One region of the Kribbella hippodromi genome, then DNA from elsewhere that is predicted to be linked to it. Evidence: riboswitches for the same ligand, from Rfam matches in the RefSeq annotation. Region 1 holds a riboswitch; the other holds the start of a gene.
What was found. Region 1 has a riboswitch for glycine ahead of ABD260_RS01990 (L-serine ammonia-lyase). Riboswitches for the same ligand answer to the same signal wherever they lie in the genome.

Region 1 (7,204 bases):
CTCGGGGGACAAGTCGGATCGTAGCCATGTCGTTCTGTGAGCCAAGGAGTTGGTCTTGTGAGTTGTCTTCCTAAGACCGCTTGGCCTCCGACTTGCCCGGTGCCGGGCCTGAAGGACTGGTCGGACGCACTGCAGATTGCCTGCCGCCCGATCGAGGAGCTGCCGGCCGCGGTCCGCGGGGCGGTGCCGTTCATCCTGTCCGTCCCCGGCGTCGAGCCGATGCTCGACGCGCTGGTCCGGACCTCGCCGACCGACGGCAACTCGCTCCGCCAGACCCTCGCCGAGCTGCGCCGGATCAAGGACGACTGGGAGCTTGACCAGCTGCGCGAGGCCGTCGCCGCGAGCGTGCTCGCGTTCGGCGACGTGGCCAGTGAGCTGCCGGAGGCGATCCGGGGCGGCGGCGAGCGCTGGCTGCAGGGTACGTTCGACCGCCGCGCCCGGACCGCCGGCAACGGTGTCGGGTACGCGTCGATCGTTGCTTCGGGCAACCATGCACCCGTGCTGCACTGGGTCCGCAACGACGGGCCGGTGAACGAAGGCGACGTGATCCTGCTGGACGCAGGCGTCGAGACCCGGACGCTCTACACCGCGGATGTCACCCGGACCTTCCCGGCCACGGGCGAGTACACCGCGGCGCAGCGGCAGGTACACGACCTGGTGCACAAGGCGCAGCTCGCCTCACTCGACGCGGTCAAGGTCGGGGCGCCGTACCGGGCCTTCCAGTACGAAGCGCTGCGGGTGCTGGCCGAAGGGCTGCGCGACTGGGGTCTGCTCGACGTGTCGCTCGACGAGCTGCTCGGTCCCGACGGCCAGCAGCACCGGCGGTACATCGTCTGCGGCACAGGTCACTACATCGGTCTCGACGTGCACGACTGCGACGCGTCCCGGCCGGAGGCGTACTTCGCCGGCACGATCGAGGCCGGGATGGCGCTCGCGGTCGAGCCGGGCCTGTACTTCCACCCGAACGACGAGACCGTCCCGCCGGAGCTGCGCGGCATCGGCATCCGGATCGAGGACAACGTCGTCGTCCACTCCGACCGCCTGGAGATCCTGACAGAGGACCTGCCGATCACCACAGACGGTCTGGAGCAGTGGACCCGGTCGCACCTGCCCGGGAAGTAAGTACCGTCAGCCAACCGGTGCAACGGCGGGGCAGCTGGTGCCTCGCCGTGGCACGTCCAGTGAGATCAGGTACTTGTCGACCGTGCTCTGCATGCAGGTGCCCTTCGAGTAGCTTCCGTGGCCCCAGCCTTCGTACGTGAGCAGTACGCCGCTCCGGCCGAGCTGCCGTGCCACGCTGCGCGCCCAGTCGTATCCGGTTGCCGGGTCGTGGATCGCGTTCGCCAGTAGTACCGGGGTCTTCAGGCCGCGCACCTTCAGCACGTGCTGGGGGTTGTTGGCCTTCGGTGCACCGAGACAGATGGACACCGCCGTCAGCTGACCCGGGCACTTCATGTCCTGGTTGTTGCGGGCCACGCGAGCGTGTCCGCGAGCTTGGACCACTGCGGGCCGTAGAGCAGCTTGAACACGACAAAGCTCAGTTTGTACGGATCAGCGGACTTGGCGAGCTGGTCCGCCCACACGGCGTGGACGTCCTGGCCGTGCAATGCACAGGTCGTCGTGGCGTCACACCACTTCACGAACTCGTCGAACGAGTCCTGTGCCGCGGCCGCCTGGTCATCGAGGAACGCGCGGGTGGAGTTCGTGCTGTGGTCGCTCACACTCTCCAGGACCATGGCGCGTACGCGGTTGGGGTACGTCTCCGCGTACTGCCCGCCGAGCACCGTGCCGTACGAGCTGCCGTGGAACGTGATCTTGGATTCACCGAGCACCCGGCGGATCGCGTCGACGTCACGGACGGTCTGCCAGGTGTCGAGGTGGTCGTACAGCGGGCCGGTGTTCGTACGGCAGTCCTTGGCGAGCTGCTGGTTGTAGCTGATGGTCGTACTGAACTCGGCCGCGCTCTTGATGATCGGAGACGGCTGTTTGGCGAGTAGCTCCGCCGAGCAGCGCACCGGGTTGCTGCGGGCCACTCCGCGCGGGTCGAAGCTGACGATGTCGAAACGGTCCTGCAGGTCAGTACTGAAGCGGTCGATCCCGGTCTTGATCCGGTCGACGCCGGAGTCGCCGGGACCGCCCGGGCCGAAGACCAGGACGCCGACGCGTTCGCTGGGGACCTTGGCGGTGCGGCGGGCGATCGCGAGGTCGAACGTCGGCCCGCTGGGGTCACGCCAGTCGACCGGCAGCCGGAGCGTCGCGCACTGGGAGCCCTGCACGTCGGCGGGCTTGTCCTTGCCTTCGGGTTTGCAGTCGGTCCACTGCACCTGCGGCTTGGCGGCCGCGACCGCCGGGAGTGCCGTCAGGCCGGCGGCGAGTGCTCCGAGCACGGTCGCACCGGCCAGGGCACGTCGGGAGAAAGTCATGCCGCCGATCCTTCGGCAATCGCTTGCTCGCGGCATCGGGGACGAGCCCCAGCCGACCCGGGGCAGTAACCCAACGAGCCCTTGAAAGTGTTGTTAGGGTCGGTCCTTGATGAGTACCAAATACGCCAGGTGGTTCCGGACGGTGGCGATCGCCGAGGCGATCTCGTGGACCGGGTTGCTGATCGGCATGCTGTTCAAATACGTCCTGTCCGACAACGAGGTCGGGGTGAAGATCTTCGGCCCGATCCACGGCGGCATCTTCGTCGTGTACGTGGCGACCGTACTGGCCGTACGCGGCCCACTGCGCTGGTCCTGGCCGGTCACCCTGGCCGCACTGGCAGCGAGTGTTCCCCCGCTGTTCACCTGGTTCTTCGAGATCTGGGCGGTGAAGACGGGCCGGATTGACGCCGGGCGTGGCGTCGCCGTACCGTCCACAGCGGAAGTCAACTCAACAGCCGCATGAACCCGTGCGGGAGAGTCCTGGGTCCGGCCCAGGCGCCGTAGGAGCAACTCTCCCCAAGAATCTCTCAGGCACCTTCACCGCACGGGCGAGGCACCTCTGGAGGGCACTCCGCCCAACAGAACGGGGAGGACACCAAACGGTCAACGGCGACCGGAAGGAACCTCCACACGATGGCGATCAGTGTCTTCGACCTGTTCAGTATCGGGATCGGCCCGTCGAGCTCCCACACCGTGGGACCGATGCGAGCGGCCCGTACCTTCGCGCTCGGTCTGGCCGATGACGGCCTGCTGACCGCGACCACCACGATCAGCGCGCAGCTCTTCGGCTCACTCGGCGCGACCGGGCACGGGCACGGCAGCAACAAGGCGGTGCTGCTGGGGCTGGAGGGCGCCGACCCCGAGACCGTGGTCACGCACTCCGTCGACGCCCGGGTCGAGACGATCCGCGAACGCGGCCGGCTGGCCCTGGCGGGTACGCACGAGATCGCGTTCGACGAGCACACCGACCTGGTGATGCACCGGCGCAAAGCACTTCCGTACCACCCCAACGGGATGATCTTCGCGGCGCGCGATGCCGTCGGCGCGGTGCTGCGGGAGCGTACTTACTACTCGGTCGGCGGCGGGTTCGTCGTCGACGAGAACGCGGCCGCGGGCGATCGGATCGTGCCGGACACCACCCCGCTGAAGTACCCGTTCACCACCGGTGCAGAGCTGCTCGACCGGTGCCGGGAGTCCCAGCTGTCGATCAGCGAGGTGATGCTCGCCAACGAGCTGGCCTGGCGGACCGAGGACGAGATCCGGGACGGGCTGCTGCGGATCTGGCAGGTCATGCAGGACTGCGTCCGCGAGGGCTGCGAGACCGAGGGCATCCTGCCCGGCGGGCTGAAGGTGCCGCGCCGCGCGCACGCCCTGCACCAGAAGCTGTCGCAGGACCCGTGGTCGGTGGATCCGTTGAAGGTGATGGACTGGGTGAACCTGTTCGCGCTCGCCGTCAACGAGCAGAACGCTTCGGGCGGACGGATCGTCACCGCGCCGACGAACGGTGCCGCGGGCATCATCCCGGCCGTGCTGCACTACTACCGCCGGTTCGTGCCGGGCTCGACCGAGGACGGCGCGGTCCGGTTCCTGCTCGCGGCCGGAGCGATCGGCGTCCTGTACAAGGAGAACGCGTCGATCTCCGGCGCCGAGGTCGGCTGTCAGGGGGAGGTCGGTTCGGCCTGCTCGATGGCCGCGGCCGGACTGTGCGAGGTGCTCGGCGGTACGCCCCAGCAGGTCGAGAACGCGGCCGAGATCGCGATGGAACACAATCTCGGCCTGACCTGCGACCCGGTCGGCGGCCTGGTCCAGATCCCGTGCATCGAACGAAACGCGATGGCGTCGGTGAAGGCGATCAACGCCGCCCGGATGGCGATGCACGGCGACGGCGTCCACGTGGTCACCCTGGACAAGGTGATCAAGACGATGCGCGAGACCGGCGCTGACATGAAGATCAAATACAAGGAGACCTCCCGCGGCGGCCTCGCCGTCAACGTCATCGAATGCTGATCGGCGTCCTCTCGGTCACCACGGCACCGTGCCGTGCAGGCTCCAGGTAGACGGTGTGGCCGGCGGACACCAGTTGCTTGGCTGTTTCGTAGCCGAGGCCGCGGTTTGCGCCGGTGATGAGTGTTGTGGTCATGGGTCCACCCTCTCGCTGCCGGTGTCGACCAGGTAGTACCCACGATTTCCTAGGGAACGGCAGTACCAGGTTGTGGGTGGGTGGGGGCGGGATACTGGCTTGTATGGGTGAGCTCGGGCGGACGTTGCATGGTTGGCGGGATCGGGTGACGCCGGAGCAGGTTGGGTTGGCGGTGGGTGGACGGCGGCGGGCGCCCGGGTTGCGGCGGGAGGAGCTGGCTCAGCTGGCGGGGTTGTCGGTGGACTACATCGTGCGGCTGGAGCAGGGGCGGGCGGAGTCGCCGTCGGTGCAGGTGTTGTCGGCACTGGCGCGGGCGCTTCGGTTGTCCGATGCCGAGCGCAACCATCTGTTCGTACTGGCCGGTGAGGTGGAGCCGTCACCCGGGCGCGTGTCTGCGTACATTCCGCCAGGTGTGCAGCGGATCGTCGACCAGCTGGAGGGCGCGCCGCTCTGCGTGTGCGACGCCGCCTGGACGATGATCACCTGGAATCCGCTGTTCGCGGCGATGTCCGGTGACCCGTCGCGATTCCAGGGCCGGCGGCGGAACATCATCTACCGGAATTTCACCGAGCCGGGCGGGCGGATCGTGCAGACGCCGGAACAGCAGCGCGAATTCCGGAACGCGATGGTCACGGATCTCCGCGCTTCGCTGGCGCGTTATCCACAGGACCCGGAACTGCGGGCGCTGATCGAAGAACTCCGCGGGTACGCCGAGTTCGCGCGCTTGTGGGACGAGCGGGTGGTCGGATTCCATCGGTCCGAGCGGAAGACGATCCGGCACCCTGAGGTGGGTGACTTCAGCATCGACTGCGATGTGCTGGCGGTACCGGGCAGTGATTTGCGGATCGTCGTGTACACCGCGGCGCCTGGGACCGAGGCGGCGGAGAAGTTGCGGTTGTTGTCGGTGATCGGGTTGCAAGCGCTGACCTGAGCTGTCAGCTAACGGAATGCATTCCTACTGTCGCGTAAACGGTATGACATTCTTGAATTGGTGCGGGCTGCGGTGGAATTTGCTCCAAGGACTGTTTCAAACGACCTTTCAGCCGATAACCTGCGGGACTTGTGAATCCGATCTCTGCCACGGCTTCCCGCCGACCGCCCTGGCAGAACCCGCGGCGCCTGCGACAGGTCGCCACCGGCGCCGGCCTCCTGCTGCTCGGATACCTCGTCCTGGTCCTGGTCGCGTTGTTCGGCGGGCCGCGGATCGGGGCGGGTTTGTTGCCGCTGCCAGGCGGTGGTGGCGGGCCTGAGCCGGTCAGCCCGGTCGCGGGGTTGCAGCCTGGTCAGCCGACGGAGAACCTGCCGCGGATCCCGCACACGCCGACGCCGACCGCGGTGACGATCCCGTCGCCCGGTGCGACGCCGAGCGTTGTACCAACCCAGTTGCCGGTCCAGTTGCCGGTCCAGTTGCCGGTCACCCCTGGTACGCGCCCGGCGACCTCGTCGGCACCGCAGATCGTGGAGAGCAGCGCACCGACCATCCCGGTCGTCACCGCCACCCCACCAGTCGTCCCACCCACCGAGCCAACAGCTGGTACGACGACGACCGCGCCGGTCAGCCCACCGCCGACCGATCCATCGACCAGCCCACCCGGGACGCCAACCGCTTCGCCGACCAGCCCCACCACACCACCCAGTCGCCCTGAACCGGGTGGTTTCCTCGGCAAACTCCTCCGCAAGCTGGGGCTGTAACCGACGACCTCAGTAGGCCTCTACTTGGGTGGTGTCTGCGTTGCCGTGGGTTGTCGGCTGGAGGTTTATCTGCCAGCCCTGGTTGCGGCCGAAGGTTTGGTCGAACTTCTTGAAGGAGCAGTCCGCGCGGAACTTGCGCTTGGTCTGGTCCCAGTCGCTGCCGCTCTTGAAGTACAGGTGGTACGTGCCGCCGATCCGCTTCACGGTCGTCGTGTCGCTCGCCTGGATGTACACCATCACCTGTGGATCGCCCGGCGGCTGACCGTCGCTGACGATCGACACCGCGACGTCATGCGCCGTCCCGTTGGTGATCTTCACCTGACCGGTGCCTTCAGCTCCACGCCGTACCAGGATCTCCCCGCTCCGCGGACGCACCGGCTCCGGCGCCGGCCCCGGATCAGGCAGCGTCTTGCCGAAACTGAGCTTCAGCCGCTGCAACTGGACGATCGCCGAGTCCAGGTCGGTGCGCAGTTGCCGCTGGACCTTCTGCGAGGTGTACGCGACCCCGCCGCACCGCGCGTCGTCCTCGGTCTTCGGCGCCGATGACGTCAGCTGCGCGGCCGCTACCCCGATCCGCTCCTTCAGCAGCTCGTGTACGGCGTTCAACCGCGTCGTCACCGTCAGTGCCGCCAACCGGATCGCGACCGTGTTCAGCGTCTCCGCGACCGTACTCATCGAATCGGCCAGCCCCTCGGCCGTCCGGACCCGGGTCAGCCGCCGGGCCGACTCGGTCAGCACCTGGTCGATCCGGCGCAGCTCCGCCTGGTACGCCGCCGTACTCAACGGCCCCGAAGCCGGGACCGACGACGCGGGCGCCGGCGCCGCACTACCGGTAGCCGACGCACTCGGCCCAGGCGTCTGTTGCGGCTCCGCACCACACCCGACCACGACACCAAGCCCAGCACAGAGCGCAACCCAGCGCTTCATTCCCCACACACCCCCAGGTCCC
Region 2 (7,204 bases), on a different contig from region 1:
ACACGGCGATCACGATCAACGAACAGGCCGGCCAGGAAGCCGGGCATCGAGCCGGTGTGACCGATCAGCAGGTGCGGATCATCCGCGATCAAGCGCAGGCCCAGCCCGTACGACGCGGTCAGCCCTTCCTGCGGATCGGACGCCACCGGCGCGGCCATTTCTTCGACCGAGTCGCGGCTGAGTACGTCGGTCACCGGGTCGATCCAGAACGCCGCGTACCGCGCCAGGTCCTCGATCGTGCTCCACAGCTGCCCCGCCGGGGCCATCGCGCCCGAGTCGTACGCGGGCTCCGGAACGAGCTGCCCGCTGAACGGATGCACCGAAAATCCATCCGCGGCCGGGGCAGTCGGGAAGTACGTCGTACGCTTCATCCCCAACGGATCAAGGATCCGGGACTGCACCAGGTCCAGCCACGCTTCGCCGCGTACCCGGCTGACGATCTCGCCGAGCAACCCGTACCCGAGGTTCGAGTAGTGATGCCGCCGATCCGCCGGGCCGGCCGCGTGCGCGTCGTCCATCGCCGCGACCAGCTCGTCGTACGAAACCCCCGGATTCCGTTCCCACCAAGGGCCTTCGGGCTCCGCGTTCATCCCGCCACTGTGCGCGAGCAGGTGCCGTACGGTCAGATCCCCGAACGCCACGCCCGGCAGATGCTTGCCCACGGCATCATTCAGCCCGAGCAGCCCTTCGTCCCGGCACTGCATGATCAGGACAGCCGTCAACGTCTTGGTGATCGACCCGATCCGGTACTGCACGTCCACGCCCGGCAGATCCCCACCAGCAGTGGCGAACCGCCCGCGCTCCCCCGCCCAGGCCAGCGCCCCGTCCCGCAACACACCAGCACAAACCGAAGGCACCTTACTCCCACCCTGCCCCGCCGCCACCTCGGCAAACAGCGCAGCAGCAGTATCAGGACGCACACCACTCACCACACAACCTCCACAACTCCAAACCGTCCAGACATCCTAAATGCCGCTCGCCGCCACCACCGCTCGGCGGCTCGACAGTACGTATATCTCCACAGCTTCGTCTCCAGCCGCCGCCCCCGCCTGCGGGCGGGCGCGGTGGCCGTATACGTACTGTCGAGCTGCCGGATTCCTGGGCAGGGCGCGGTTATTGGAAGGCCTCTGGGGAGGGGCAGGAGCAGATGAGGTTGCGGTCGCCGTGGGCGCCGTCGATTCGGCGGACCGGTGGCCAGTACTTGGCGGCGCGGTCCACGGAGCGGGGGAAGGCGGCTTCCTCGCGGGTGTAGTGGTGGTCCCACTTGTCGTTGATGACGGATTCGGCCGTGTGCGGCGCGTTTACCAGCGGGTTGTCGGTGGCTGGCCACTCGCCGGCCGCGACCCGGTCGATCTCGTGCCGGATCGCGATCATCGCGTCGCAGAACCGGTCGAGTTCGCCGAGGTCCTCGGACTCGGTCGGCTCGACCATCAGGGTGCCGGCGACCGGGAACGACATCGTCGGGGCGTGGAAACCGTAGTCGATCAGCCGCTTCGCGACGTCGTCGACGGAGATGCCGGTCTCCTTGGTCATCGGCCGCAGGTCGAGGATGCACTCGTGCGCGACCAGGCCGTTCTCGCCGGTGTACAGCACCGGGAACGCACCCTCGAGCCGCTTCGCCACGTAGTTCGCGGTCAGCACGGCCGCCTTGGTCGCGGCGGTCAGGCCCTCGGCGCCCATCATCCGGATGTACGCCCACGAGATCGCCAGCACGCCCGCGGAACCGAACGGCGCGGCGCTGATCGGACCGACGCCCGACTCCGGACCGGCCTGGTCGAGCAGCGGATGGTTCGGCAGGTACGGGGCCAGATGCGCCGCGACCGCGACCGGACCGACGCCCGGACCGCCGCCACCGTGCGGGATGCAGAACGTCTTGTGCAGGTTCAGATGGCTGACATCGCCACCGAACTCACCCGGCTGCGCGAGACCGAGCAGCGCGTTCAGGTTCGCCCCGTCGACGTACACCTGGCCGCCGTGGTCGTGGACGATCTTGCAGACCTCGCGGACACTCTCCTCGTACACGCCGTGGGTCGACGGGTACGTGATCATGATCGCGGCGAGCTTCGTGCTGTGCTCGTCCGCCTTCGCTCGCAGGTCGTCCAGGTCGATCGTGCCGTCGTCGTTGCCCTTGACAACGACCACCTTCATCCCGGCCATCACCGCGGACGCCGCGTTGGTCCCGTGCGCGCTGGCCGGGATCAGGCAGATGTTCCGCTCGAAGTCGTCGCGGCCGTGGTGGTACCCGCGAATCGCGAGCAGCCCGGCCAGCTCGCCCTGGGATCCGGCGTTCGGCTGGATCGACACCTTCGCGTACCCGGTGACCTCGGCCAGCCAGCGCTCCAGCTGACCGATCAGCTTCACGTACCCGGCCGCGTCCTCCACCGGCGCGAACGGATGCAGATCCGCGAACTCCGGCCAGGTCACCGGCTCCATCTCGGTGGTCGCGTTCAGCTTCATCGTGCAGGACCCGAGCGGGATCATCCCGCGGTCCAGCGCGTAGTCCATGTCGGACAGCTTGCGCAGGTACCGCAGCATCGACGTCTCGGACCGGTGCGTGTTGAAGACCGGGTGCGTCAGGTACTCGGTCGTCCGCGGTACCGCGATCGCGCCGGCGTCGAGCGTGTCGTCGTACTGGACGCCGAACGACTGGCAGACCCGGGTCAGCGTGGCGACATCGGTCTTCTCGTCGCAGGAGATGCCGACGTGATCCGCGTCGACGAGCCGCAGCCAGATGCCGTTCTGCCGGGCGGCGTCCACGACATCGGCGGCACTGCCAGGCACGCGCGCGAGCACCGTGTCGAAGAAGTCGCTGTGTACGACCTCGACCCCGCCCGCGCGCAGCGACGCGGCGAGCTTGCCCGCGTACGAGTGCACCCGCTCCGCGATCGCGCGAAGCCCTTCCGGACCGTGGTACACGGCGTACATCGACGCGACCACGGCGAGCAGGACCTGCGCCGTACAGATGTTGGACGTCGCCTTTTCACGCCGGATGTGCTGCTCACGCGTCTGCAGCGCCAGCCGGTACGCCGGGGCGCCGTCGGCGTCGATCGACACGCCGACCAGGCGACCGGGCAACGACCGCTCGAGACCGGAGCGTACGGACATGAAGCCGGCGTGCGGACCGCCGTAGAAGAGCGGTACGCCGAAGCGCTGCGACGACCCGATGACGATGTCCGCGCCGGCCTCACCCGGTGCCTCGAGCACCGTCAGCGCGAGCAGATCGGAAGCGACGGCAACCAATGCGCCGCCCTCGTGCGCCGCCTCGATCAGCGGCTTCAGGTCACGGACAGCACCGTTCGAACCCGGGTACTGCACCAGGAACCCGAAGAAGTCGCCCGCCGGCAGACCGTCGGTGGTGTCGGCGACGACAACCTCGATGCCAAGGGCCTCGGCGCGCGTACGCACCACCGCGATCGTCTGCGCGAAGCAGTCCGCGTCGACCAGGAACCGGTCGGACTTGCTCTTCTTGTTCGAGCGGTGGGCCAGCGTCATCGCCTCGGCGGCCGCGGTGCCCTCGTCGAGCAGCGACGCGTTCGCGGTCGGCAGGCCGGTCAGGTCGGAGACGACGGTCTGGAAGTTCAGCAGCGCCTCGAGCCGGCCCTGGGAGATCTCCGGCTGGTACGGCGTGTACGCGGTGTACCAGGCCGGGTTCTCGACCAGACGGCGGACGATGACCGACGGGGTGAAGGTGCCGTAGTACCCCTGGCCGATCATCGAGGTGGCGACGTTGTTGCGGGCGGCGAGCTGGCGGAGCTCCGTGAGCGCGTCCACCTCGGAGGCCGGCTCCGGCAGCCGCAGCGGCTCGGCGGAGCGGATCGAAGCCGGGACCGCCGCGTCGACCAGCGCGTCCACGTCGGCGTACCCGAGGAGCTCGACCATCCGGGCGATCTCGTCCGGGCGCGGCCCGATGTGCCGGTCGGCGAAGGTCGCCGAAAGCTGCGGTGAGTTGTTCATCTAGAGGCTCCGTTGCTGGCAAATGCGTCCGGTCGCCTCCCCCTCTGTCACCCGCGCGCGGTCTCGCGCGCAACGCTCCAGAGTCGCCTGTGACACTCGGTCCATGGGCCTGAGAGGTTCCGGGGAGGAATTGCCCCTTCGGCGCCCGATGACACGGGTCTCTCCCGAGTGTTGTGTACGGCTGAACCGAGGCTACCAGGAATCCGGGAACAGTTCGGGCAGCAGCCTGCGGGCGTCCGGCCGCGCCGCCGCGACCTGCTCGGCCGTGGCCGACTGCATCGGCCAGCGCACCCGCGTCCCGGCGTCGTCCCAGTCCCCCACCGCCCAGTCCCCGACCGCGGCCAGGAACTTGTCCAGCGCCGGGTTCGACAGGCCGGCCTTCTGCAGCGGCGCGACATGCGCGGCGAAGAACTCACCGATCCGCCGCTCGACATCCAGATCGGTGGCGTACTTCACCGCACCGTTCGGTGAGAGCGCCGCGACGTTCGAGTAACTGCCGTGCGCGCCGAGTGACGACATGCTCGCCAGGAAATGACCGGGCACGAAGATCGACAATCCTGACTGCAGCGCTTCGTCGAACCACGCCTTGTCACCACCGGCGGTCTTCAAGCCGATCAGACTTGGTACGGCTTCCGCGAGCTCACCCAGTTGCCGCGGACCGATCGTGGTCTTCGCGTGGGGCGGGTTGTACAGCACGAGTGGTACGCCATCGGCCGCATCGGCAGTCCGGCGAAGGAAGTCGAGCACTTCGTACGCGTTCAGCGGAAGCCAGTCCGGGACGATGACCTGGATCGCACCGGGCGACAACCTCGCGGCACGTCGTACGCGTCCGAGCTGCACTTGGGCCGACGGGTGACTCGCGCCGAGCTGGAACGGTTTGTCGGCGCCCGCCAGCAGCTCGTTGATCCGGTCGAACTCGGCTTCGGTGAGCGTTTGAAACTCCCCGGCCGTGCCATGCGCGTAGAGCCCGTCGACTGTCGTCCTGGTCAAAGTCTCAGCTTGAGCTTCGAGCCGGCTGAAGTCGATCGAGTCGTCCGGGTTCAGCGGCAGCAACAACGTCGCCCACACACCGCGGAGCGAGTCGGCAGTGAGTGGGCGCACGGGACGTACGTTACGTCAGCCTGTCATCCGGGCGCGACGGCGCGCGGCGAGTTCGTCGGTGTGCGACTCGGAGTCGCCGTCGTCGTGACCGTCGGCCCGCTCGGTCGGCAGCTCGGACAGTGAACCCTCGACCTCACGCCAGACACCGCCGAGCGCGATCCCGAAGACACCCTGGCCGCCGGCCAGCAGGTCGATCACCTCGTCCGGCGAGCTGCACATGTACACCGACGCGCCGTCGCTCATCAGCGTGATCTGGGTCAGGTCGTCGAAGCCGCGCTTGCTCAGGTGCGCGATCGCGGTCCGGATCTGCTGCAGCGAGATCCCGGCGTCGAGCAGCCGCTTGATCACCTTCAGCAACAGGACGTCGCGGAAGCCGTACAGACGTTGCGTCCCGGAGCCGGTGGCCGGCCGGACCGAAGGCGAGACGAGACCGGTCCGCGCCCAGTAGTCGAGCTGCCGGTAGGTGATCCCGGCCGCGGCGCACGCGGTCGGGCCGCGGAACCCGACGTCCTCCGGCATCGGCCGCAGGTCGTCGTCGAACAACAGACCCTGGACCCCGGCGGAAGCCTCCGCGGCCGCCATGGCCTCGGCGTGCGCGTCGGACGTCGACTGCGCCGTCAGATCCGTGTCGCCGGTGCGTGTCACGCCTGAGCCTCCCTGGATACTGCTTGGATACCGACTGGTACGAGCCATCTGCGTGGAGTGACAGCACCCCACGACTTCTTCACGGTAAGCCGCCGCCCGAACCGGGTCAACGACAACCGCATCGAGCCGAGAGCGTGTCGCGACCGCCGTACGAATCGTTACTTAGCCGATCTTGTACCAATCCCGCACCGATCCTGCCGTGGGCGGCCGGAACCAGCGGCTCAGCTCTTGTCGAAGTCCTCCGGAGTCACCTGGTCGAGGAACTCCCGGAACCGCTCGACCTCCTCTTCCTCCACGACCTCGTCGGCGCCGTCCGTCTCACTCTCCGGGACGGGGATCCCGGCCTCGGCCAGGATCTCCTCGGTGCAGAACACCGGCGTGCCGGTGCGCAGCGCGAGCGCGATCGAGTCCGACGGCCGCGCGGAGATCTCCGTCTTGTCGTCGAACACCAGGATCGCCTCGAACACGCCGTCGGTCAGGTTCACGATCCGGACCTGACTGAGGGTGTGCCCGAGCACCCGGAGCGTCTCGGCGAACAGGTCGTGGGTCAGCGGCCTGGGTGGTTCCATCCCTTGCTGGGCGAAAGCGATCGCACTTGCCTCGGCAGCGCCGATCCAGATCGGCAGATACCGCTCCCCACCGACCTCCCGCAACAGCACGATCGGCTGACTCGAGGGCATCTCAACCCGGACTCCGACCACGTCGACTTCGCGCACACCTTCAGCCTACTCCGCGGTCAACCCAGAGCGGATATCAGCGCGGGTCAGCGTGGGAGGCGGGAGCGGACCAGAGCGGTGTGCAGGCGGACGGTGAGGGCGGCCAGCTCCGCGGTCTGGTCGGTCCGGCGCGGGCCGGTGACCTGCTCGATCAGGCCGACTTCGCGATCGGCGGCAGTACGGAACGCGCGCAGGTGCCGCGGCTCGAGGCCGTAGCCGGCCAGCTCGGCGGCGACCTGGGCGATCACGATCGCGTCGCCGGAGTAATGGTTGCCGCTGGCCACCACCAGGCCGTGGCTCTCCAGCTCACCGAGCAACTCGGCGGAGACGCCCGCGGCGGTCCGGAGCTCCTCGCGGGTCAGCCGCAACTCGGTGCTCGCGGCACCGAAATCGTCCGCGACCGGCTGACCGGGTGTCTGCGGCAACGAAGCCGGCGCCACCGGCGGACCGGCGGCGGCCGGACGCAAGCCGCGGTCGATCGCGCCGAGGTGTTCCTTGATCACCTTGAGCGGCAGGTACTGGTCGCGTTGCGCGGTCAGTACGTACCGCAACCGCTCCACGTCGGCAGCACTGAACTTCCGGTACCCGGAAGCGGTCCGGGCCGGTGTGACCAGCCCTTCCGCCTCCAGGAACCGGATCTTCGAGATCGTGACGTCAGCGAACTCGGCCTGGAGCAGCTGCAGCACCTCGCCGATGCCGCGGCCGTCGGCGGGCCCTTCGGTGCCGGCCTCAGGCCTGGCCACTGGCGTAGTAGACCAGCCGGTACTTGCCGATCTGGACCTCGTCGC

Region 2: another riboswitch for glycine. It lies ahead of gcvP (aminomethyl-transferring glycine dehydrogenase); the one in region 1 lies ahead of ABD260_RS01990 (L-serine ammonia-lyase).

What each region holds. Positions count from the first base shown of each region.
Region 1 is NZ_BAAAPH010000001.1:389,120-396,323, forward strand. Features, by position in the region: gene ABD260_RS01970 (M24B family metallopeptidase) at 100-1,122, shown strand; gene ABD260_RS01975 (alpha/beta hydrolase) at 1,129-1,455, opposite strand; gene ABD260_RS01980 (alpha/beta fold hydrolase) at 1,452-2,423, opposite strand; gene ABD260_RS01985 (DUF3817 domain-containing protein) at 2,533-2,886, shown strand; glycine riboswitch at 2,884-2,976, shown strand; gene ABD260_RS01990 (L-serine ammonia-lyase) at 3,057-4,430, shown strand; gene ABD260_RS01995 (hypothetical protein) at 4,417-4,563, opposite strand; gene ABD260_RS02000 (helix-turn-helix transcriptional regulator) at 4,667-5,494, shown strand; gene ABD260_RS02005 (hypothetical protein) at 5,847-6,188, opposite strand; gene ABD260_RS02010 (hypothetical protein) at 6,265-7,182, opposite strand.
Region 2 is NZ_BAAAPH010000042.1:7,742-14,945, reverse strand. Features, by position in the region: gene ABD260_RS36890 (serine hydrolase domain-containing protein) at 1-884, opposite strand, end outside; gene gcvP (aminomethyl-transferring glycine dehydrogenase) at 1,114-3,954, opposite strand; glycine riboswitch at 4,042-4,131, opposite strand; gene ABD260_RS36880 (dihydrodipicolinate synthase family protein) at 4,147-5,055, opposite strand; gene ABD260_RS36875 (MerR family transcriptional regulator) at 5,071-5,637, opposite strand; gene ABD260_RS36870 (bifunctional nuclease family protein) at 5,922-6,416, opposite strand; gene ftsR (transcriptional regulator FtsR) at 6,464-7,159, opposite strand; gene ABD260_RS36860 (zinc-ribbon and FHA domain-containing protein) at 7,146-7,204, opposite strand, start outside.